4 regions of the Thalassospira sp. MBR-102 genome follow, and region 4 is predicted to be linked to each of the others. Evidence: predicted binding sites of a transcription regulator. Region 4 holds the regulator's gene; each other region holds the start of a gene.
The links. Region 4 encodes PhoB, which activates phosphate uptake and scavenging genes when phosphate is short. Its sites were predicted from a motif close to TNTCATAAAACTGTCA; they were not measured.
Positions count from the first base shown of each region.

Region 1 (5,744 bases), on a different contig from region 4:
TCTGGGTTACCACCAGCGTATGTTCGTACTGCACGGTCGGTGCACCGGTATCGGCATACAGCGTCCAGCCATCATCGCCGTCAAGCGCCCAGTTCGACCCCCGCGACAGGAACGGTTCGATGGTGATGACCTGACCTTTTTTCAGCGACCGGCGTTCGCGCGGATCATCCCATGTCGGGATGGTTTCCGGGGCTTCGTGCAATGATTTGCCGATCCCGTGACTGGCCAGATTTTTAATCAGGCTGTAACCGCCCTTTCGGGCAAAATTTTCGATCCGAAGACCGATTTCACGGATCGGTGCCTTGTCGCGCACGACCTTGATCCCCGCCCACATTGCCTTTTTGCCATCGTCACAAAGCTTCACGATTTCAGGGCGCGGCGTTCCGACGATAAAGCTGGCACCGGTATCGGAAAAATAGCCGTCAAGCGACGCCGATACATCGATATTCACAAGATCGCCATCGGCCAGAACCCGGTCACCGGGAATACCGTGCGCGACTTCTTCATTCACACTGATGCAGGTCGCACCGGGAAAATCATATTCGCTTTCGGGTGCGGAAACCGCCCCGGCATCCTCAAGGACCTTGCGGCCAATGGCATCAAGTTCGGCCGTGGTCATTCCGGCAACGGCCGCAGCCCCCATCACGTCGCGCGCACGCGCACAGATGCGTCCAATACGGCGCAGATGTTCAAGTTCGGTTTCTGATGAAATGGTCATGGATTGCTTAATGCTTAGCAATCACCACCAAGTCAAGCCATTGGATAGTCATATCTGACCCGATTTCAGGTGCGTGAGCCTGAATTCTGCGCGCGGTTTTCATCGCCATGAATGACATAGCGATGCTTGCCCTTGCTTTTGGCCACATAAAGCGCCTGATCGGCCTGCTCCAGCAGCGTCTCCGGGCGGGTGGCATGATCGGGATAAACGGCAATACCGATGCTGATATTGATCGATATCCGGTTTCCGCCGGTAATGAACGGCATCAGAATGTCATTAAGGATTCTTTCGGCCAATGCACCTATTTCGGTCACACCGTTTTCGCCAAGATGCGAAACAATGACCATCTCGTCCCCGCCGGTGCGGGCAACCAGATCCCCACCGCGCACACAGCGACGCAGCCGACGGGCAACTTCACATAGCACCTCGTCCCCTGCCGCATGCCCCAGCCGGTCATTGATCGGTTTGAAATCGTCCAGATCAAGAACAAGAACGCCAAGCTGACTGCGCTGGCGGTTGGCCTGTGCCAGGGCATGTTCGAAATAAACATCCAGTGCCAGACGGTTGCCAAGCCCGGTCAGGGGATCATGATGCGCAATATGCTTCATCTCGCCAAGGGCGTTGTCCTTCTCGGTCAGTTTAACGACCAGACTGTTCAGGCTGCTTGAAAGCGTGCGGATTTCGCGCGCCCCTGCAACCTGTGGCAGGTTTTCGATCTCACCACGTTTAAGCTCCCCGGCGGCATTCGCGATCCTGACCAGCGGGCCGACGATGAAACCAGCCCCCCACCAGGCAATGATGCTAAACAGCACCGCAAGACCAAGGCCCAGCGCCAGAATATCGGAACGCAAATCGTTGACCGGCATCAATGCCGAGGTTACCGGCTGGCGCACAAGCACAGTCCAGCCAAGCCCGGCATAATCAAGGTGGCCATCGGCCGGTGCCGCCCCCGTAAGATAGTCATTGCCATCGGGCCAGCGGGCAATCTGCCAGCCAGCATTCGGCGTGTCGTTTGCACTTTTCAGATCAAGATCAAGCTTCTGGCCCGCCCTTTCAAAATCCGGCGCAAGCAGGACCGTGCCATCGGCACTGATGACAAAGATATCAACGCTCCGATGCAAACCCTGGCCTGCGAACAGGTTGCGCCTTACCGTATTCGCCCACTCCCAGCTCAGATGCGTTGCCAGAACACCATTGAAGTTACCGGCATCGTTTAGCAACGGAACGGCAATATCAACAAACTGGATCGGCTCGCCGGTCGGGCCCGGAAATTTTTCGGCCAGCAATTTGGCGTCATGGACATCGCCAATGAACATCTCCTTGCGGCCAAACTCAAAAACCGGCCGTGCCGAAGCATCCGTGCCGACCAGAATATCCCCCGTAGCGGCAACAACGGTGCCATCCGCATCCAGCACGCCGATCCATGTGAAAATTGGCAATTCATGCTGCAACCGGTTGATCAGTTCGCTGGCCTGATCAATGTCATTCAGGTTTCGGATCGCGCGCAAGGTACTGAGAACCGCGACTTCACCGCGATGGGTCCACATCGTGCGATCAAGCTCGTCTGCCATTTGCAGGGCAACATCGGCCACACCAGTGCCGATCTGCCTTGTCAGAACGTCGGCCGACCTTTGACCAACGACATAGCTCATGATGCCGGCAAGTGCCGCAACAAGCACAGCAGTGACCAGCGCGATCTGGACACGGACACCCACCTGCGAAAAGCTTTTCACAGTCAATCCTCTCACTTCCCTACGGACAGCCTTATTTGCGATTGCCCGATTTATATGCCGTCATTTTTAAGACATGCAGCTTATCGTGTGCTGCATATAAGACCGCGCTCACGGCTTTTTAAGACGAACGGGGAAAACATTTTCCAAAGCCATCTTACGTTTGGCATGATGGCACCAAACATACTGAAAAATCGGTGATACTGAAATTCTATGCCATCCGGCAAGTCAGATCGATCCGATAAGACTGCATATCTGAAACGGTGTTGAAGCGACATTATGACAATTACCCAGATTATTTATTGGCTCGAACTGACCGGCGTTGCCGTTTTTGCCGTGACCGGCGCGCTGGAAGCATCGCGGCGCCAGATGGATATTGTCGGCTTCGTTTTGATCGCGACCTTTACCGGCATCGGCGGCGGGACGGTACGCGACGTGATCACCGGCGCCACACCGGTTTTCTGGATCAGGGACCCGGCCTGGGTCATTACCTGTATCGGCAGTGCCGTCTTCACCTATTTCACCGCCCATCTGGTTGAACGGCGTTATGTCGCGCTGATCTGGCTTGATGCGCTTGGTCTTGCGATGTTTGGTGTGACGGGGGCGGCTATCGGCCTTAACCTTGGCGTATCGCCATTGGTTGCCATCATCCTTGGCACCATCACGGCCACATTTGGCGGCATGGTCCGTGATGTGGTGTGTAACGAAATCCCGCTGATCCTGCGCCCGGAAATTTACATTACCTGCGCGCTTCTCGGCGCGTCCATCTATGTGATCGGCACCGATATACTGTCGCTTCCCCGTGCCCCTGTCGCCCTGATCGCGTTCCTCTGTTCCTTCGCCCTGCGCGCAAGTGCCATATGGTTTAAACTCAGCTTCCCGGTCTATAGGGCCCGTCCGGGGCGGGAATACTGAACCTGTCTGCTACTCGACAATCAACTGCACCCGGTCACTGGAAAAGGCGGTAATCCCGTATTCAATCGGTACACCGGCAGAATCGACATCGACACTTTCCGTCGATATCACCGGCCGGTTTTTGGCCTGTTTCAAAAGGCTTGCCACACGTGATGATGGCAACTGGGCACTGATGCGGGTGGTTTTGCGGCTGTAATCATCAATCCCGAAATGCCTGAAAGCTTCGGTCAGGGATTTTGTCTGGGTAAATATCTCGACAATTCCCTCGAACCGCGCAACCGGCAGATAGCTTGTCGCCACCGCCAGCGGAATGCCATCGGCCTCCGATACTGAAAACAATTCGACAACCCGCGTCCCCGGTTTGACATCCAGAAACTGGGCGATGGTTGCACTGGCTTTCAGGATTTCTGACGAAATCAATCTCTTGTCGGGCAATCGATGACGGCCCGATACGATCTGGGAAAACCGCGTTTTGGCACCAAGCGGATAATCCAGAATCTGTTCCTGGACAAATGCCCCCCGTCCCTGTTCGACACGCACGACATTGGCATCGACAAGGGCTGACATCGCACGTCGCACCGTATGGCGATTCACGCCGAATCGGCGGACCAGTTCCATCTCGGTCGGCATTTTATCGCCGGGCGCGAAGACCCCGCTGGCAATATCGGCAAGAAGCTGTTTTTCGATTTGCTTCCAGATAGATAGCCCGATTTCCCAATTCATCGAAATCCCCATTCACAAAACTTTCACCGCAAGGCCTTTGCCAAGCCCGCGTAATCGTCTTATAACGTGAATATGTATAGACGTCTAGACAAATTTTGAATTTGTCGATACCCGCATAGAAGGATCAAACAGATGACGGCGCAACCCGCCCCGCAATCCGGATCAGACCAGGGATCGAACATCGATCCCGCCACACAGGCACGCCAACGCTGGATGGCGGTGCTGGCGCGGACAGGCCGCACAATTCTTGAACAGGAATGGCACGATCATTTTGCCGATGTGCAATGGAGCCACCTGCGCGAACCGCAAATCGGCATGGTCATGGTGCGCGGTCGCGCCGGTGGGGCCGGGCAGCGCTTCAACCTTGGCGAAATGACCGTCACACGCTGCGCGGTCACTTTGTCCGACGGCACCGTCGGTCATTCCTATGTCAAGGGGCGCGACAAGATACAGGCGCAATATGCCGCCCTGTTTGATGCCATCATGCAACGCGACGACGCCGCGTCCGATTTCATCGACATGCTCGCCCGCCAGCAGGCCGAGGCAAAACGCGAAAACGCCCGCAAGGTTGCCGCCACCAAGGTCGATTTCTTTACCCTTGTCCGCGGAGAAGACGAATGACCCTGCAACCACGGTCCCCCGAATTGCTGCGCGGTTTTGAAAATGCCGCCTTTGAGTCCAATGCCGTGTTTCGCACCCTTCTGGATGCCATGGCGCATCCCGGTCGGATTTACGATCTGCCGCTTGATATCCCGGCACCGGCCGGGCTGAACAAATCCGCAACCGCCTTTCTGCTGGCCATGGCCGATATGGATACGACAATCTGGCTGTCACCTGATTGCGCATCGGACGCTGCCAATGCCCATCTGAAATTCCATTGCGGCAGCCCGATCACCGGCACACCGTCCGCTTCCGATTTTGCCGTCGCCCGCCTTGATGGTGATCTTGGTTTCATCACCGATCTGGCGCTTGGCAATGCCGAATATCCCGATCAGTCGGCAACCCTGATCCTGATGGTCGAAGACATATCGGACAAGGCCGACATGATCCTGCGTGGCCCCGGCATCAAGGAAAGCCAGAACCTTTCCGTGCCCGGCCTGCCTGCCGCCTTCCACGCATGGCGCGCGGAAAACCATCATCTGTTCCCCTGCGGTGTCGATGTCGTCTTTGCCGCAGATCGCAAAATCGCCGCCCTTCCGCGCACCACCCGGATCGAGGTCAGATAAAATGTATGTAGCCGTCAAAGGTGGCGAACGCGCCATCAACAATGCCCACCGGCTTCTGGCCGAAAAACGCCGTGGCGACAGGGACGTTGCCGAAATTGAAACCAGCCAGATCGAACAGCAATTGTCGCTGTCCGTCACCCGCGTCATGGCCGAAGGATCGCTTTATGACCGCGATCTGGCCGCCCTTGCCATCAAGCAGGGTCGCGGGGACCTGATCGAGGCGATCTTTCTGATGCGCGCCTATCGCACGACATTGCCGCGTTTTGCCTTTTCCAAGCCGGTCAAAACCGCCGAAATGGATATCGCACGCCGCATTTCGGCAACTTTCAAGGATTTGCCGGGCGGGCAGATTCTCGGCCCGACATTTGACTACACCCACCGCCTGCTTGATTTCACCCTGATGGCCAATGGCGAGGAACCGGCAACCGCCCA
Region 1 covers NZ_JBEPTC010000008.1:186,265-192,008, forward strand. Annotated here, with positions in the region: gene map (type I methionyl aminopeptidase) at 1-718, opposite strand, end outside; gene ABIE64_RS14900 (diguanylate cyclase domain-containing protein) at 784-2,451, opposite strand; gene ABIE64_RS14905 (trimeric intracellular cation channel family protein) at 2,728-3,363, shown strand; gene phnF (phosphonate metabolism transcriptional regulator PhnF) at 3,373-4,086, opposite strand; gene phnG (phosphonate C-P lyase system protein PhnG) at 4,219-4,707, shown strand; gene phnH (phosphonate C-P lyase system protein PhnH) at 4,704-5,312, shown strand; gene ABIE64_RS14925 (carbon-phosphorus lyase complex subunit) at 5,314-5,744, shown strand, end outside.
Region 1: the regulator PhoB is predicted to act here: its motif matches at 4,097-4,112, upstream of phnF (phosphonate metabolism transcriptional regulator PhnF).

Region 2 (5,744 bases), on a different contig from region 4:
GAACCATGCTATTAAACAGCATTTCAAGCGCAGTAACACGGCCTTTTGTTGCCGCCGTGTCAAACAAGATCGCGCCGTAATTTTCAAGGAAATGTCCGCCAAACCAGAACTGCAAGCCGTTCTGGAACAGAAATTCACGCGTATGGGTCGATGAAACGAACGCAATCCATACCGGCAGGATCATAAAGAGCGATCCAAGAATAAGGATCACATGATTGGTAATAGAACGCCATTTTGACTGATACATGACGCGTCCCCCCCTAATAATGCACTTTGCGTTCGATAAATCGGAACTGGAATACAGTCAGCACGCTGACCATGATCATCAGCAGCACGGATTGCGCCGAACTACCGCCCATATCCGCTCCAAGGAATCCGTCGACATAAACCTTGTAAACAAGGGTTGCTGTCGCACCCCCCGGTGATCCCTTGGTCGAAACATCGATGATCCCGAACGTTTCAAAGAACGCATAGGTCAGGTTGATCACCATCAGGAAGAATGTGGTTGGCGCCAGCAGCGGGAAGGTAATCGTCCAGAAACGACGTTCCGCACTTTTGCAATCCAGCGTAGCGGCTTCAGTTACCGATTTCGGAATTCCCTGCAAACCTGACAGGAAGAAAATGAAATTCACACTGACCTGTTTCCACACGGCAATCAGCGTCACGACAAATGCCGCATCATTCGCATTCTGGATGTGATTGAACTCAAACCCGAAGCTGTTGAACAGCTTGTATAGATCGCCCATCAACGGGTTGAACAACATATTGCCCAGCAAGCCAGCCACAGGCGGCGCAACGGCATATCCCCACATCAAAAGCGTTTTATATGATTTGGCTCCACGGATCACTTCATCGGCCCGAACGGCAAGAAACAGCGAAATCGCGATGGAAATGAATGCCACAAGGAAGGAAAAGACAGCTGTGAAAATGGCTGACTTCAGCCAGCTGCTGCTCGAAAGCACATCCTCAAAATTTCGGAACCAAACAAATTGCGAGGACATGCCAAAGGCGTCCTCAAGCAGGAAAGACTGGTAAACTGCCTGTGCGGCAGGCCACAGGAAAAATATCGCAATAATCAGAATTTGTGGTGCCACAAAAAAGTATGGCACCGGGCTGTGCCCGAATTGTACGCGTTTCATTGCTGACGCAACCCCAAGACCGGTCCAGGAATCGAAAAACAGGGCGGCCGGTAAAAGCCGCCCTGTCAGCGAGATAATGCTTAGTTCGAATAGGTATCGTGGAAGCGTTTCAGAAGCGCATTGCCTTCTTCCTCGATCGTAGCAAAAGCTTGATCGATGGTTGCTTCACCATTCATCATCTTGTCGACTTCGCGATAGATGACTTCACGGATCTGAACGTAGAAACCAAGGCGATAACCTTTGGTCCACTCTCCACCTTCTTCGGAAAGCTGCTGAATGCCGACTTCGGCGTCCGGGCTTTCGTTATAGTAGCCTTCTTTCTTGGCAAGTTCGTAGGCCGCGGTGGTGATCGGAACATAACCGGTTTCTTTGTGCCAGTAGAACTGGGTTTCCGGTTTGGTCAGGAACTCGAAGAATTTGGCAACGCCGGCATCTTCTTCTGCACTGTGGCCAGAGAATGCGAACAGCGAGGCACCACCGATGAAGGTCGATTTCGGCGCGTCACCAACGCCTTCCCAATATGGAAGGGTCGAAGTGCCAAATTCAAACTGTGCAGATTTTTTCAGACCACCGAACGAGCCGGAAGAACCGAGCCACATTGCGGCTTTCTGCTGCAGGAAGGCGTCCTGGTTGGCGCCCCATGCGCGGCCATAGTAACCGAAATAACCGGCATCTTTCCATTCTTTGACGTGCTTCCAGTGATCTTTCAGCGCGTCATTGTTGTATAGAAGTTCGACATCCGTGCTGTCATAACCATTGTTGGCGGTTGCCATCTGAAGGTTGTGACGCGACATGAAGTTTTCAAAGAAGATCCACGGGCTGTGTGACTCGGCAAGGCCTTCGAAACCGGCTTCTTTCAGCTTCGGTGCGATTTCTTCGAATTCCTGCCAGGTTTTCGGCACCTCAACACCGGCTTTGGCCAGCGCATCTTTGTTGAAATAAAGCAGCGGGGTCGAGCTGTTGAACGGCATGCCAATCATCTTGCCGTCGGAATCGGCATAGAAGTAGCGAACCCCCGGGATGTAATCATTGATGTCAAACTTGACACCATTTGACTGCATAAGGTCCTGAACCGGTTTAACAGCGCCTTTGGCGTTAATGATGGTTGCAGCACCGGCATCAAAGATCTGGATGATGTTCGGCTGGTTTTTCGCGCGGAAAGCAGCAATACCGGCCGTCATCGTGTCTTCGTAACCGCCCTTGTTCACAGCAACCAGTTGGTATTCGTCTTGGCTGGCGTTGAAGTCAGCAGTGATCTGATTGACGACATCGCCCAGTGCGCCGTCCATGGCATGCCACCAGGTGATCTCGGTCGCAGCATTCGCTGTGCCGCCCAGTGCGAACACAGCTGCTGCTGCCATCAGGGTTTTGCGAAACATGATCTTCTATCTCCCAAATAAAAACTCGTTCGCGCCAACCGCCTGTTGATCGGTCGACACAACGCATTCGTTTTCATTCGAGGGGGACGTTTCCTCAAGTGACAGTTTTCGGAAATTTACTTTTGATGCGCGAAATGACCTTAAAAACTGTCAGTTTTTGCTTTTTAGCGTGCATTCGACCCCTTCAAATGTTCATATGAACATCTCATAAATCGAACAGCTTGCAAAGGCTTTCAATCCTGATGAATGGCATAAATGTCTTTCACATGCGCACATTTAACATTTCCCCATATTTTTCGGCACTTTCAAAAATATTACAAAGTCATGCACTTGCAATAATGCATTGCAACAACTCCATTTGCATATGCAAAACGGGTACCCAAAGGATACCCGTTCAATGTTCATTTGCGAACATGGATCGCTGCATCTTGACGCTGTAATCTCAGGTGGAATTCCTGTCACGCTGAACAAAAACGGAAAGCAATGCCAAGCCGCCGGAAACCACCATAAGCAGCAGGGACAGCGCGTTCAGAACCGGTGTTGATCCCTGTTTGAGGCGGTCAAACATGGCAATGGTCAACGGCGCATCAGATCCGACTAGCATCAGTGTTGTGTTGAAATTTTCAAACGACATCAGGAATGCAACGATCCCCGCCCCGATCAATGCCGGTTTCAGGAATGGGATGGTAACCGTCCAAAGAGCTGCCTGTCGTGTGGCACCAAGATTAAGTGCGGCTTCTTCCAGGCTGATGTCAAATTTGCGAAGACGCGCAGAAATCACCAGCGTCGTTATCGTAGTGATAAAGGCAAATTGTCCGATAATCACCAGAAACAGCCCCGGTCGCAGGAAATCAAGATCCCATCCAATCGCTTCTTCAATTCCGTTTGCAATGGCATTGGAAAAGACCAGAATCGATATGCCCAATATGACCCCGGGAATAACCAAGGGCGACAACGCCACCACATAAAGCAGATTTTTGCCCGGAAACTGCGCACGTTCAAACAGGAACGCATTGCAGGTTCCGACAGTAACCGACAGCAAGGTCACCCAAAATGCGACAAAGGCTGAAACCCCAACGCTTTCCAGTAACTTGCCGTCATTGAATATTCCGATATACGGACCGTCGCTACCAAAGAACCATTTGAGAGTGCCTCCCCCCCATGGCATGGACGGGAACAGGCTATCATTGAAGGCAAACACACCAACAACAATCAACGGCGCACTAAGGTAGATGAAAAATAGAGCGATATACCCTGCGTAAATGCCTTTGTAAAAGCGCGGCTGCGGAATGCTCGGAATCACGGCGGTTTCCTCCCTCAGCTCACGGTTTCTGAGAGTGTCTGGCGGCTCAGCTTCAGACCGATCCAAACAATCATCGATGACAGAACCAGCAACAGGAACCCGAATGCCGATCCGGATTCCCAGTTAAACCGCGTGATGAACTGTGTATAGATTTGCTCGGTAAACCAAAGGCTATCCTTGCCGCCCAAAAGGTTCGGGGTCAGATAGTTACCAAGTGTCAGCATGAAAACAACGATGCAGCCTGACGCGATTCCGGGCATGGCATGCGGAATGACGATATCGCGTGTCACCGTGAATGCATTTCCGCCAAGGTCATAGCCTGCCTCAATCAAACTGTCGTCAAGGCTGTCAAGTACTGACACAAGAGGCACGACCATGAACAACATCGACGTGTATACAAGCCCCACCATGATGGTGGCATCATTATAAAGCATCTCAACAGGCCCATCGGCGATCCCGGCCCATTGCAGGAAATTGCTGATCACACCGCTTTCGCGCAGCAAAATCATCCAGCCAAACGTCCGCACCAGCTCTGATACCCAGAACGGGATCAGGCATAGCAGGAACAAAACATTCTTGCCTTTGCCTCGCATGACTTTGGCGATGTAATAGGAAACAGGGAAGCCGATCAAAAGCGTAAGTGCGGTCGCCATGATCGACATCACCGCCGTTCGAACATAGGTGTTCCAATAAAGCGGCTCGACAAAAAACTCGGTGTAATTGATCAGGCTGAATTCGTACTTGCCATATGAAATCCGTTCACGCAGCGACACAAGAAACAAGTCGACATGCGGCAGGATCACCAGCAAAAACAGCCAAAGCAACAAGGGCATGGCCAGCAATAGCGCGCCAAAGCGAACAGCCCCGCCAGTGCCCGAGGATGCAGGATTTGTCATGCTGTCGCCTCTTGATTTTGTGCTGCGACAAAGCATCGGGTCTGTTCAGCCCCCCAAGTCAAATTGACCAGATCACCGGATTTCAGATTGGCAAAAGCACCCGTTTGCGGCAACGCAACCGTCATTTCATGGCCGGTTGCCTTATCGCGGACCTGAACACTGCTGGCGGCACCATTAAACAGAACATTGTCAACTTTTGCGGCAATCGCATTGTCAGTCTTACCCTGCCCGTCAATCGCGATGGCTTCCGGACGGACAAAAACATCAACAAGTTGCCCTTCAGCCAGTGTTAGATGAGTCTTACGAGATGCCAGAACGACCCCACCGGTTGGTAGATTGATAACGATATGATCGTCATGCGTCATGCCAACCGTCCCCTTCCAGCGATTGCTTTCGCCAACAAATCCGGCAACGAAAGCCGTATGCGGGTTGTAATAAAGATCCTGCGGAGCCCCAACCTGCTCAAACCGGCCTGCATTCATGACGGCCACCTGATCGGACATTACCAAGGCTTCGGATTGGTCGTGCGTGATGTAAACAAAGGTCGTGCCGATCTCGTGCTGCAATTGCTTGAGCTCCACCTTCATATGCTCACGCAACTTGAGATCAAGAGCGCCGAGCGGCTCATCAAGCAGCAGCACCGCTGGTTCCAGCACAAGGCATCGTGCAATTGCGATACGCTGTTTCTGCCCTCCAGAAAGCTGACTGATCTGTTTGGGGCCGGAATCCGGCAACCCGACACGTGCCAGTGTATCACTGACCTTTTTCTCGATTGTAGCCCGATCAGCACCACGGCGTTTCAGTCCGTATGCCACGTTCTCCGAAACATTCATCATCGGAAACAGCGCCAGATGCTGAAATACCATATTCACCGGTCGACGGTTTGGCGGGACACCCAGCACCGATGATCCCTTGATAAGGATGTCGCCCGATGTCGGTGCCTGAAACCCAGCCAGCATGCGCAACAGCGTGGTTTTACCGCAACCACTTGGCCCCAGAATAGAAAAGAAGGACCCTTTGGGAATCG
Region 2 covers NZ_JBEPTC010000019.1:6,560-12,303, forward strand. Annotated here, with positions in the region: gene ugpE (sn-glycerol-3-phosphate ABC transporter permease UgpE) at 1-247, opposite strand, end outside; gene ABIE64_RS22020 (ABC transporter permease subunit) at 261-1,139, opposite strand; gene ugpB (sn-glycerol-3-phosphate ABC transporter substrate-binding protein UgpB) at 1,220-2,518, opposite strand; gene ABIE64_RS22030 (ABC transporter permease) at 2,961-3,821, opposite strand; gene ABIE64_RS22035 (ABC transporter permease) at 3,836-4,717, opposite strand; gene ABIE64_RS22040 (ABC transporter ATP-binding protein) at 4,714-5,744, opposite strand, start outside.
Region 2: the regulator PhoB is predicted to act here: its motif matches at 2,618-2,633, upstream of ugpB (sn-glycerol-3-phosphate ABC transporter substrate-binding protein UgpB).

Region 3 (5,744 bases), on a different contig from region 4:
GGGGGTGCTTGATTACCGCTGGTCTTGCGCACAAATTCATAGGTGAACCGGTAAAAGGGAAATGCGCGTACCGAAAACGTGCGGAAATGGTATCATCAACCAACTTATTGCCATTTTCTGTTGCGACGAGCGGTACGAGCCATATGCTACTGAGATAAATACAACATCGCACCGCGCAAACATGTCTGTTTCAGCGGTGCCAAGCAAAAAGCGGAGCCGGACTGTTGAAAAAGATCCTTGCCGTGATTGGCGCCATTCTGGTCGTGATCATCGCTGCCCTGTTGGTCATTCCTTCCCTGATTGACTGGAACGGTTACAAGCCACAGATCACCCAGGCAGTGCGTGAAGCAACCGGTCGCGATCTTGAAATTCGCGGCGATCTTTCGATGTCCGTTCTGCCGTTCCCGGCATTATCGGTCGAACAGGTGACGCTTGGCAACCTGCCCGGCGCGCAGGACCCCGACATGGTGTCGGTCAAGGAAGTCCGGGTTTCGGTCGCCCTGATGCCGCTTCTGACTGGCAATGTGCAGGTGACCGAGATCAGCCTGATTGATCCGGTGATTTCCATCGAGACATTTGAAGACGGCAGCAACAATCTGGTGTTTGATCCGGCACAGGCCGCGCCAAGCGGGCCGGATGCCGGCACGATCACGACACCGCCATCCGCATCCCCGGCACCGAATGGTGAACAGGCGGCACCCGATGCACAATCGGGCGGAAGCGACGCCGGATCATCCGATTTTGCCAGCACGATCCAGATTGACCGTCTAGAAATCGAAAATGCGACAATCCTTTATCACACACCGGGCAGCACGGAGCGGATCGAGGGGCTGACCCTTGGCGTTTCGGCCGACAGCCTGAATGGTCCGGCAAAGGGCGAGGGATATGTTTTCTATCGCGGGATTCCGCTGACGTTTAATTTCAATGTCGGCGAAATCAGCCAGACCGGCCCGTTCCCGGTCGGCATGCAGATTGGCATCGACAAGGTCGATGGCGGTATCAATTTAAGCGGTCAGGTTGATCTTTCGGCGGAATATCCGGGCTTTAACGGCCAGATTGACGGCAAGTTTGATGATCTGCGCGAAGCGGCCCTTCGGATTGCAGGCGACGGTGCCGACATCCCCGATATCGCCGCCAAGCCGTTCAATCTGGGCGGGCAGGTTGCCGCCAATGCCAAATCTGTCACGGTTAATGACCTGTCGATCCGGTTTGGTGAAACCCGTGGATCGGGGGCAATTGCGATTGATCAGGACCCGCAAATGCGGGCCGATGTGGCGCTGCGTTTCAATCAGCTTGATCTTGATTCAATCCTTGTGCTGACGCATATGGGCGATGGTGACGCCCCGGACACAGGCGCGGGCAGCACGGGCGACAGCGGCATGGCGACCCCGGAAAATGGATCGGCGGGCGATGCGGGTGGGCAATCCATCCCGTCGCAGGGCGACAAGACATCGGGTGCGGCCAATGGTCCGATGATCCCGGCTGATCTGACGGCATCGATTGATTTCGAAGTTGAAACCCTGATCTATAACCAGACGCCGGTTCACAATGCTCGGATCAATGCCGCGATTGCCAACAGCAAGATCACATTGAACGAAGTTTCCGCCGGTTTGCCGGGGGGGACGGATTTCTCGGTGTTTGGTAGCATTTCGGGCGAAGGTCCGAAGCCGAGTGCGGCCCTTTCCTATGAGATGGCATCGGAAAATATTCGGGCGGTGGCGCGCTGGCTTGGGGTGGATGTTGATGGCATCCGGGCGGACCGGTTGCGTCGTTTCTCGTTGACCGGTGGGGTCAAGGGGACACCGAACAAGCTTGATATTTCCGATCTGGATATGCGGATTGATGATACGGCCATTCGCGGTGCGATTGTCGCCAATCTGAGCGGCGAGGGGCTTCCGGCACTTGGTATTGGTCTTAAGCTCGATCGTATCAATCTGGATCAGTATGTTTCGGCAGCACCAGCCGCCGGAAATGGCGATGCGGCAAGCCCAGCGGGCAACGATTCCGCAACAACGGATTCCGGCACGGCAGCGAACGGTTCGGATGCGGCCCCGTCGTCGGGACCCGCGGCGGGCGGTGATGCCATGGTCAGGATGATCAAGGATGCGCTGGCACCGCTTGATGGTGTTGCGGCCAATTATCGGTTGGCGGCTGATGAAATCATTTCATCGGGTGTGTCGATCAAGGGCATTTCGATTGATGGCAGCCTGAGCGGTTCGCAGATCACGCTGAACAATTTTGCAGTGGCCGATGCGGCCGGGCTTTCGGCCAGTGCCAGCGGTGTGTTCCGTGGCGATGTGGCTGTTCCGGCATTCGAGGGGATCAAGCTTAAAGTCACGGCCAAAACGCTGGCGCCGTTGGCGAAGCTGACCGGTATGACGCTTCCGGCACCGGCCAGCGAATATAAAAGCATTCAGGCCAATATCGGGCTGAATGGCCCGGTGACCGGCCCGAACCTTGATCTTGATGTATCCAACCCGTTGATGCAGGTGGCATTGAACGGGGTGCTGAGCGACCTGTTCGGGGCAACACCGGGCATTGATGGCAAACTTGCGATGCAGGCATCAAGCCTGAACCGTGTGTTGCCGTTGCTGGCACCGACCTATGAGCCATCGGGCAATCTGGGGCGTCTGGTTCTGGACAGTACGGTCAAGGGCAATGCCAAGAATATCGCGCTTGATATCGCGAAGTTCGGGATCGGTCCGTTTGAAACCAGGGGTGATGTTGATTTCGACGCCACCGGGGCGCAGCCGAAACTGGCCGTGGCCCTTTCAGGCGGGGTATTGAATGTTGATCCGTTCGTGCCCGCGGCAAAACGGGCCGGACTGATGCCCGAAGGCGGTAGCGGTGCGCGCCGGGCGGCTTTCAATATGCCGACCACGATGAAGGTTACGACTGTTGATGCCCGTGACGGCACGCCGTGGGATGATACGGTGATTGATGTGTCGGCCCTGCGGTCGATTGATGCCGATATCACGGTCGCACTTGATCAGCTTGATTTCGATACCTACAGCCTTGTGAAGCCTGATTTGAAGGCGACACTCGTGACCGGGCTTCTGACCATCGAGAAATTCACCGGCCTTCTGGGCGATGGTGATCTGTCGATTGATGGCACGTTTGATGCGCGCAATTCCGATACGCCGAAACTGGCGCTTAAAGGTAATCTTGACGGGGCGGATATCGAAAAGCTGACCCCGATCCGGGTTGCCAATGACACGGTGATCGGCGGGGCGGCGACGAAGTTTGATGTCACCGCATCGGGCAATACATCGCGCAAGCTGATCAGTGCGTTGAATGGCACGGCGAACCTTGTCCTGAATAATGTCCGGTTCAGCAATGCCGATAAACGGTCTGCTGATCCGAAGCTGAACATTCAGGCATTGTTACAGCAGGGCCCGCAGGCGATGGTGGTTGAAGGGGTTGGTAACAACGATCTGGTTCAGACCCTTGAAGCCGACATTGCCATCACCAACGGGATTGCCAAAACCACCCGTGTCGAAGCGACATCGCGTGTGGGGACGGCGGATGCCGATGCGACCCTTGATCTGCCGAAATGGCAGATGGATACGCAGGCCGATTTCGATTTTTCCGAGAAAATCGAAGAGTTGCCGCCATTTAGCGTTTACGCCAAGGGCAATATCAGCAACCCGGCGATTACCGGCCGCATGGACAAGGTCGCGATCAAGGTTCTGGATAATATCCTTGATAAGGCACTGGGCGGGAGTGGTTCATCCGATAACGGATCGGGAAGTTCGGGCAAGGATGCGGCCAAGGATGTTCTGAAAGGGCTTCTGAACCAGTTCGGTCGATAACTTTTCACAACTGTTCCAAACGTAAAGCGGCCCTGCAGTGCGGGGCCGTTTTGCTATTGGCGGGATGCGGTCGGGACATGGCTGTCATAAAAAGGCAAAAAAACCTTAACAAACCGGGTTTGCTTCGACATGATCCGCGCGTCGATTCCCTTTTTAAGTAACGGTTGATCATGGTCGCAAAGAAAACCGCTCTGGATAAGGATCTCAAATGGCAGCGCCGCATGGATGCGGGTGCCGGAGAGACTGCCTCCCTGAGTGCGAAGCTCGGACTTGCGCTTGTCTTTCTTTTGGCGTGCAGCGCCTTTGTCGCCTTTCACATGGGCGGCCTGCCGCAAAGCGGATTTCTGATCGCCGCTGCGGTGATCGGCGGTTACATGGCACTGAATATCGGTGCAAATGACGTGGCCAACAATGTTGGTCCGGCGGTTGGTTCAAAGGCGCTGACCATGGTTGGCGCCCTTTTGATTGCAGCCGTGTTTGAAGCAGCCGGGGCGATTATCGCCGGTGGCGATGTTGTTGGCACGATCAAGAACGGCATTATCGACCCGACCCAGATGCCCGATGCACAGACCTTTGTCTGGGCGATGATGGCGGCCCTTCTGGCAGCCGCCCTTTGGCTTAACCTTGCTACATGGCTGGGCGCGCCGGTATCGACCACCCATTCCATCGTTGGCGGTGTGATGGGGGCGGGGATGGCAGCCGTCGGCATTGGCGCGGTCAATTGGCCGACCATGGGCACGATTGCCGCAAGTTGGGTGATTTCACCGGTTCTGGGTGGGGTGATCGCAGCCGCGTTCCTTGCCTTTATCAAGTTCAAGATTCTGTATACCGAAAATTGCGTCGAAGCGGCTCGCAAATGGGTGCCGATTTTGGTCGGTGTGATGGTATCGGCCTTCACCATGTATCTGATGATGAAGGGGATCAAAAAGATCTGGGCTGCTGATACGTGGCAGGTCATTGTTATCGGTATCGCAGCCTTTTTCGTCACCCTGTTGCCGACCCGCAAGGCCGTGCTGCATGCGTCGCGTAACATGACCGGGCGGCGCAAGGAAATCGCATCGCTGTTTCGCATTCCGCTGGTCGTGTCCGCAGCCCTTCTGTCATTCGCGCATGGATCAAATGATGTGGCGAATGCCATTGGACCGTTGGCCGCCATCGTTTCGGGTGTTGATAGCGGCGAGATCGTGACATCGGCCCCGATCCCGATCTGGGTGATGGTGATCGGGGCGATTGGTATTTCTGCCGGTCTGATCCTGTTCGGGCCGAAACTGATCAAGACGGTCGGATCGAAAATCACCAAGCTTGATCCGATCCGGGCCTATACCGTGGCGCTGTCGGCGGCTTTGACGGTGATTGTGGCATCCGCGCTGGGTCTTCCGGTCAGTTCGACCCATATTGCGGTTGGTGCGGTGTTTGGGGTCGGGTTCCTGCGTGAAACGCTAAGCCATCGTCGCCGGATGGATAGTGCGCCGATGCTGGTCGGTGCGGAACCGGAAAGTGACGAACAGAAACAGCATATCGAAGCCCTGCGTCAGCTTGACCCGGCACAGGCCGAAAAGGCCGAGAAGAAACTGCGCAAGCGGTTGCTGGTGCGGCGTCGGTATGCGGTGACGATTGCGACCGCGTGGGTGATCACGGTTCCGGCCGGGGCGTTCCTTGGCGCGTTGCTGTTTTTCACCATTCGCGGGATCATGCTTTAATTCCGTCGGAATTAGGCGCAGAATTGACGTTTCGCGGCACGGTGCTCCTCCTTTTCCCCGGAGCAGCTTGTGGCGATCTGCAGCGGCGGTCAGGCTTTGTCTGACCGCCGTTTTTCCTTGACGCCTGGGGCCTGCAAGCGTAATTACCGCGACATAATTTGAAACAAACCCGTGCCGAATCGTCGCCCAATCAAAGTGGGCCGCGAGATTTCCTATGCGTGCGTTCTGCTTT
Region 3 covers NZ_JBEPTC010000004.1:208,371-214,114, reverse strand. Annotated here, with positions in the region: gene ABIE64_RS09780 (AsmA family protein) at 225-3,812, shown strand; gene ABIE64_RS09775 (inorganic phosphate transporter) at 3,983-5,512, shown strand.
Region 3: the regulator PhoB is predicted to act here: its motif matches at 3,895-3,910, upstream of ABIE64_RS09775 (inorganic phosphate transporter).

Region 4 (5,744 bases):
GTTGCGGTTGGTCCCTTCCTGATCATGGTGCAGGCCGCAGGCAATGCCGGGAGCGAAACCAGCCCCTGGATCAGCGCACTAAGCGGTGTGGGGGCGGTTGCTGTATTGTTGCTGACCGGTCGTTATCTGCTGCCACGACTGTTTCGGTATATTGCGGCCCTTAAAAACCCGGAACTTTTTGCAATCGGGACCCTGTTTGTCGTTCTGGCTGCCAGCACATTGACCGAAGCCGCGGGCCTTTCAATGGCGCTTGGTGCCTTTATCGCCGGAGTAATGTTGGCCGAAACCGAATTCCGCCATCAGATCGAAGCCGACATTTCGCCATTTCGCGGTGTTTTCCTGTCGCTGTTCTTCATGTCTGTGGGAATGTCGGTCAATGCCAATGTGGTCATCGGTCAGGCCGGAACGATCATTTTGTGGCTGATCGGGCTTCTGGTCATAAAGGCAGCGGTTCTTTTCGGATTGTCCCTGCTGATCGGCTTTAACCGGGCATCGTCAATCCGGGTCGCCATGAGCCTGGCCGCCGGTGGTGAATTCGCCTTCGTCATGCTTGCACTGGCATCGCAGAACGGGGCGGTTCCGATTGACATCGCCGTGATGCTGATCCCGGTGGTTGCGATTTCGATGGGTCTGACGCCGACTTTGATTTCGCTCGGCCATCGCATCGAACAGAAGCTTCATCCCAAGGAAACCGATCAGCTAAGCGAGATCTCGGATGAAACCGACGGCATTCAGAAACATGTTCTGGTGATTGGTTGCGGGCGCGTGGGCCGGGTTCTGGCCCGTCTGCTGCGCACCAAGGAAATCCCGTTTATCGTTCTGGAATCCGATGCCCAACAGGTTTCGCGTGGCCGAGCCGAAGGTCTGCCGGTTTATTTTGCCGATGGGTCCCGACCGGAAACATTTCGTGCCGCCCATACCGAACAGGCCCATATTGCCGCCGTTGCCATGGGCAACCCGCACGCAACGGAAAAGACCGTCGCCTTGCTGCGACAGCATTATCCGCATCTGAAAATCTTTGCCCGTGCCCAGGACATCACCCATATCGGTCCGCTGTCACGCAGTGGTGCCGATGCAGCCATCCCAGAGGTACTTGAAACCGGTTTACGCCTGTCCGATCACGTTCTGGCGGCCTGCGATATCCCGCAGGAAGATATCGATATCGAAATAGCCAAGTTCCGGCGTGCCGATATGCTGCTGATGAACGAACTTGCCCCGCGCACCGCGCGCCAAAAAACCGAAGACCAGGCACAAAAAACTGCCAAACCGGCAAAATCCAGGAAAAGCACCTGAAACGCAAAGACCCCCATCACAATAATGGGGGTCTTTCGTTTCGTCTTCCGGAATAACCGCAATCAGGCGGCTTCGACATCCAGTGCATAACCCGCGGCACGAACCGTGCGGATCACATCGCGCGTTCCCTTGACGTCATTCAATGCCTTGCGCAGACGACGAATGTGAACGTCAACCGTGCGGGTTTCGACATAGATATTCGGCCCCCAAACCGCATTCAGAAGCTGCTCGCGCGAGAAAACCCGCCCCGGATGTTCCAGGAAATAACGCAGCAGACGGAATTCGGTTGGGCCAAGATGGATAGCCTTGCCGTTACGACTGACACGATGGGCGGCCAGATCCATTTCGATATCGGAATAGATCAACTGCCCTTGTGGTTGCGCCGGACCGGATCGACGCAGAAGTGCGCGAATACGGGCCAGCAATTCACCAATCGCAAACGGCTTGGTTACATAATCATCGGCCCCGGTATCAAGGCCGCGGATGCGGTCGCCTTCTTCGCCACGCGCCGTAACCATGATCACCGGCAAATCGCGGCTTTCAGGCTTCCGGCGGATCTGGCGGCAAACCTCGATCCCTGACATCACCGGCAGCATCCAGTCCAGAAGGACCAGATCGACATGGGTTTCGGCCAGAATTTTCAACGCTTCGTCACCGTCCCCGGCTTCGACAACCTGCATCCCCTCGCGTTCGAGGTTGTAGCGCAACATGGTTACGATTGCAGCTTCGTCCTCGACGATAAGAACCGTTGGGTCCATCTTCCTATGCTCCAGTGTCACTCATTCGGTTCTACGACGGCAAAGTTCGCCGCGTCATTTTTTGGCCGAGTATCCATCGGCAGGTCTTCGCCCTTGATCCGGTAATAGATCGTTTCGGCAATGTTGGTCGCATGATCGCCAATACGTTCGATATTCTTGGCGATAAACAGCAGATGGGTCGATGCCGTGATGTTACGCGGATCTTCCATCATATAGGTCAGCAGTTCACGGAACAGGGAATTGTACATATCGTCAACTTCCTGATCGCGCGCCCAGACACGCTGGGCCTTTTCCGCATCACCTTCGATATAGGCATCCAGAACGTCCTTGATGATTTCCTGGCACAGCTTGGCCATGTTCGGGATCACCTGAACCGGGCGGATCGGCGGCACCTGGTTAAGAACCTGCGCACGCTTGGCGATATTTTTCGCCAGATCACCGATACGTTCTAGATCGTTGGACAGTTTAAGCGCGGTCACCACCTGTCGCAGGTCATCTGCCATCGGCTGACGCAGGGCCAGAAGACGTACGGCAAAATCCTGCACTTCCTGTTCCAGCGTATCGATACGGTGATCGGAAAGAATGACCTTCTCGGCCAGTTCAGAATCCCGTTTAACGATCGCACGAATGGCGGAAATCAGCTGACTTTCGGCAAGCCCGCCCATCTGCGAAATGATGTTGTTCAGACGGGTCAGTTCTTCGTCAAACGAACTGACGATATGATGTTTGTCATCGACCATCGAAAATACTCCTGCCCGGACTTAACCGAAGCGACCCGTAATGTATCCCTTGGTGCGTTCGTCCTTGGGATTGGTGAAAATCTGATCGGTTTCGCCCACTTCGACCAGCTTGCCGAGATGGAAAAACGCCGTGCGCTGCGACACGCGGGCAGCCTGCTGCATGGAGTGCGTCACGATCACAATGGTGTAGTTCGAACGAAGCTCATCGATCAGTTCCTCGACCTTTGCGGTTGCAATCGGGTCAAGTGCCGAACACGGTTCATCCATCAGGATGACTTCGGGGCTGACGGCAACCGCACGTGCAATGCAAAGACGCTGCTGCTGCCCACCAGAAAGACCGGTTGCCGGTTCCGGCAGACGGTCTTTGACTTCTTTCAGTAGACCCGCCCGTTCAAGCGAGGTCATGACGATTTCATCGAGCTCGTCGCGCGAATTCACCAGACCGTGAATACGCGGGCCATAGGCCACGTTGTCATAAATCGACTTCGGGAACGGGTTCGGTTTCTGGAACACCATGCCAATGCGCGCGCGCAACTGAACAACGTCGATTGCCTTGTCATAGATATCACGGTCATCAAGCGTTACCTTGCCCTTGATCGTGACACCGTCAATCGTGTCATTCATGCGGTTCATGCACCGCAGGAAGGTTGATTTGCCGCAGCCCGACGGGCCGATAAGTGCTGTGACCTGGCGTTCGACAATGTCAAGATTGACATCAAAAAGCGCCTGGTTGTCGCCGTAGAAAAGATTGAGGTCACGGGCCGTCATTTTCGGGCTAGTGACTGACGGCTCTGCCGTCATTGCGCTTTGAGTTACAACAGCCATTTTACCACTTCCGTTCAAATTTCTTGCGCAGATACACGGCCAATCCGTTCATCAGGATCAGGAAGCCCAGCAAGACCATGATGGCCGCCGAAGTCTTCTCGACAAAGGCACGTTCCGGACTATCCGCCCACAGATAAATCTGCACCGGCAGAACTGTCGCCGGATCAAGTGCCCCGCCTGGGATATCAACAATAAACGCCACCATACCGATCATCAAAAGCGGTGCGGTTTCCCCAAGAGCCTGCGCCATGCCGATGATGGTCCCGGTCAGAATACCGGGCATCGCCAGCGGCAACACGTGATGGGTCACCGTCTGAACCGGCGACGCCCCAAGACCAAGGGCAGCCTGCCGGATCGACGGCGGCACTGCCTTGATCGCCGCACGTGATGCGATGATGATGGTCGGCAATGTCATGAGGGCCAGCGTCAGACCACCAACAACCGGGGCCGACCGCGGCAGGTGCATGACATTAAGGTAAACCTCAAGCCCGAGAAGACCGAACACGATCGACGGCACAGCCGCAAGATTGTTGATGTTGACTTCGACAATCGTCGTGAACCGGTTTCGCGGTGCAAATTCTTCCAGATAGATCGCCGCCAGAACACCAATCGGAAACGACAGTATCAGTGTCACAACCAGGGTATAGAAAGACCCGACCGCAGCGCCCCAGATCCCGGCCAATTCCGGTTCGCGGGAATCACCATTGGTAAAGAACCGCGTATGGAACTGCTTTTCGACCGATCCTTGAGAGACCAGTGTATTATACCAACCAATTTCCTGATCATTCAGGCGACGGTCGCCTTCGTCTGTGTTTGCACTGATATAACCTTTGTTGAGCATATCAAAGTCGTCACCGGAAATCAGCCAGACCTTCCGGGTCTGTCCGATCAGAGACGGATTTTCAAGCACCCTCTCGCGCAGATCATAAGATGCCCCGCCCGAAACAATGTCATAGAGATCACGCCGTTCGCTACGTCCGCTCACTTCCGGGAACTGTTTGCTCAGTGCATCCCTGATCAGACTATCAAAATTGGCCCTGCCAATAATTGCCGGATCACCTGTTCCGTCCGGATCAATCTTGGCCGGGTCGAAAAAGATTTCCATCTGAACATAGGTCTGGAAAAAGGCACTATAACCTTTCGAAATGATCGAATAGCCAAGCACAACCAGCGCCATAAGAGCGATGGCAATTGCGCTTAAGCCGTAAATCTTGAACCTGCGTTCCGCTGCGTAACGTTTTTTAATGTTACGTGCCAATTTCGGGCTGTCCCAGTCAACCGGCGTGTGCAGATTGCCAGAGATCACTTTTGCGGCGGCTCTGTCTTCCATAAGCGATGCCATATCAGTCATATTTCTCGCGATACTTCTGAACAACCTTAAGGGCAAACACGTTCAGACCCAAGGTGATAAGGAAAAGAAGCAGACCTAGTGCAAATGCCGACAGGGTTTTGGCACTGTCAAATTCCTGGTCACCGACCAGAAGTGTTACGATCTGCACGGTAACAGTGGTCACGGCCTGCAACGGGTTTACCGTCATGTTGGCGGCAAGTCCGGCAGCCATCACAACGATCATGGTTTCCCCAATCGCACGCGACACCGCCAGCAATACCGCACCAACAATACCGGGCAGGGCTGCGGGGAAAATCACATACCGAATGGTTTCAGACCTTGTTGCACCAAGGCCATACGATCCGTCGCGCAACGACTTCGGCACCTGTGACATGACATCATCAGACAGCGATGACACGAACGGAATGATCATGACCCCCATGACCAGACCCGCAGCCAGCGCACTTTCGGAACTGACATCAAGTCCAAGCACAGCACCATTGTCGCGCAAGAACGGAGCAACTGTCAGGGCCGCAAAGAAGCCGTAAACAACCGTCGGAACACCCGCCAGAATTTCAAGCGCAGGTTTGGCAACGGCCCGGAATTTGGGCGATGCATATTCACCCATATAGATGGCAGAGAACAAACCGACCGGCACCGCCACAAACATTGCAATCAGCGTAATCAGCAATGTTCCAACAAAAAGCGGGATTGCGCCAAATGCACCGTCGGACGCCACCTGATCTGCGCGGATGGCCGTCTGCGGGCTCCATTCCAGACCGAACAGGAAGTCCAGCG
Region 4 covers NZ_JBEPTC010000002.1:178,930-184,673, forward strand. Annotated here, with positions in the region: gene ABIE64_RS04300 (cation:proton antiporter domain-containing protein) at 1-1,293, shown strand, start outside; gene phoB (phosphate regulon transcriptional regulator PhoB) at 1,356-2,051, opposite strand; gene phoU (phosphate signaling complex protein PhoU) at 2,069-2,791, opposite strand; gene pstB (phosphate ABC transporter ATP-binding protein PstB) at 2,813-3,616, opposite strand; gene pstA (phosphate ABC transporter permease PstA) at 3,618-4,967, opposite strand; gene pstC (phosphate ABC transporter permease subunit PstC) at 4,960-5,744, opposite strand, start outside.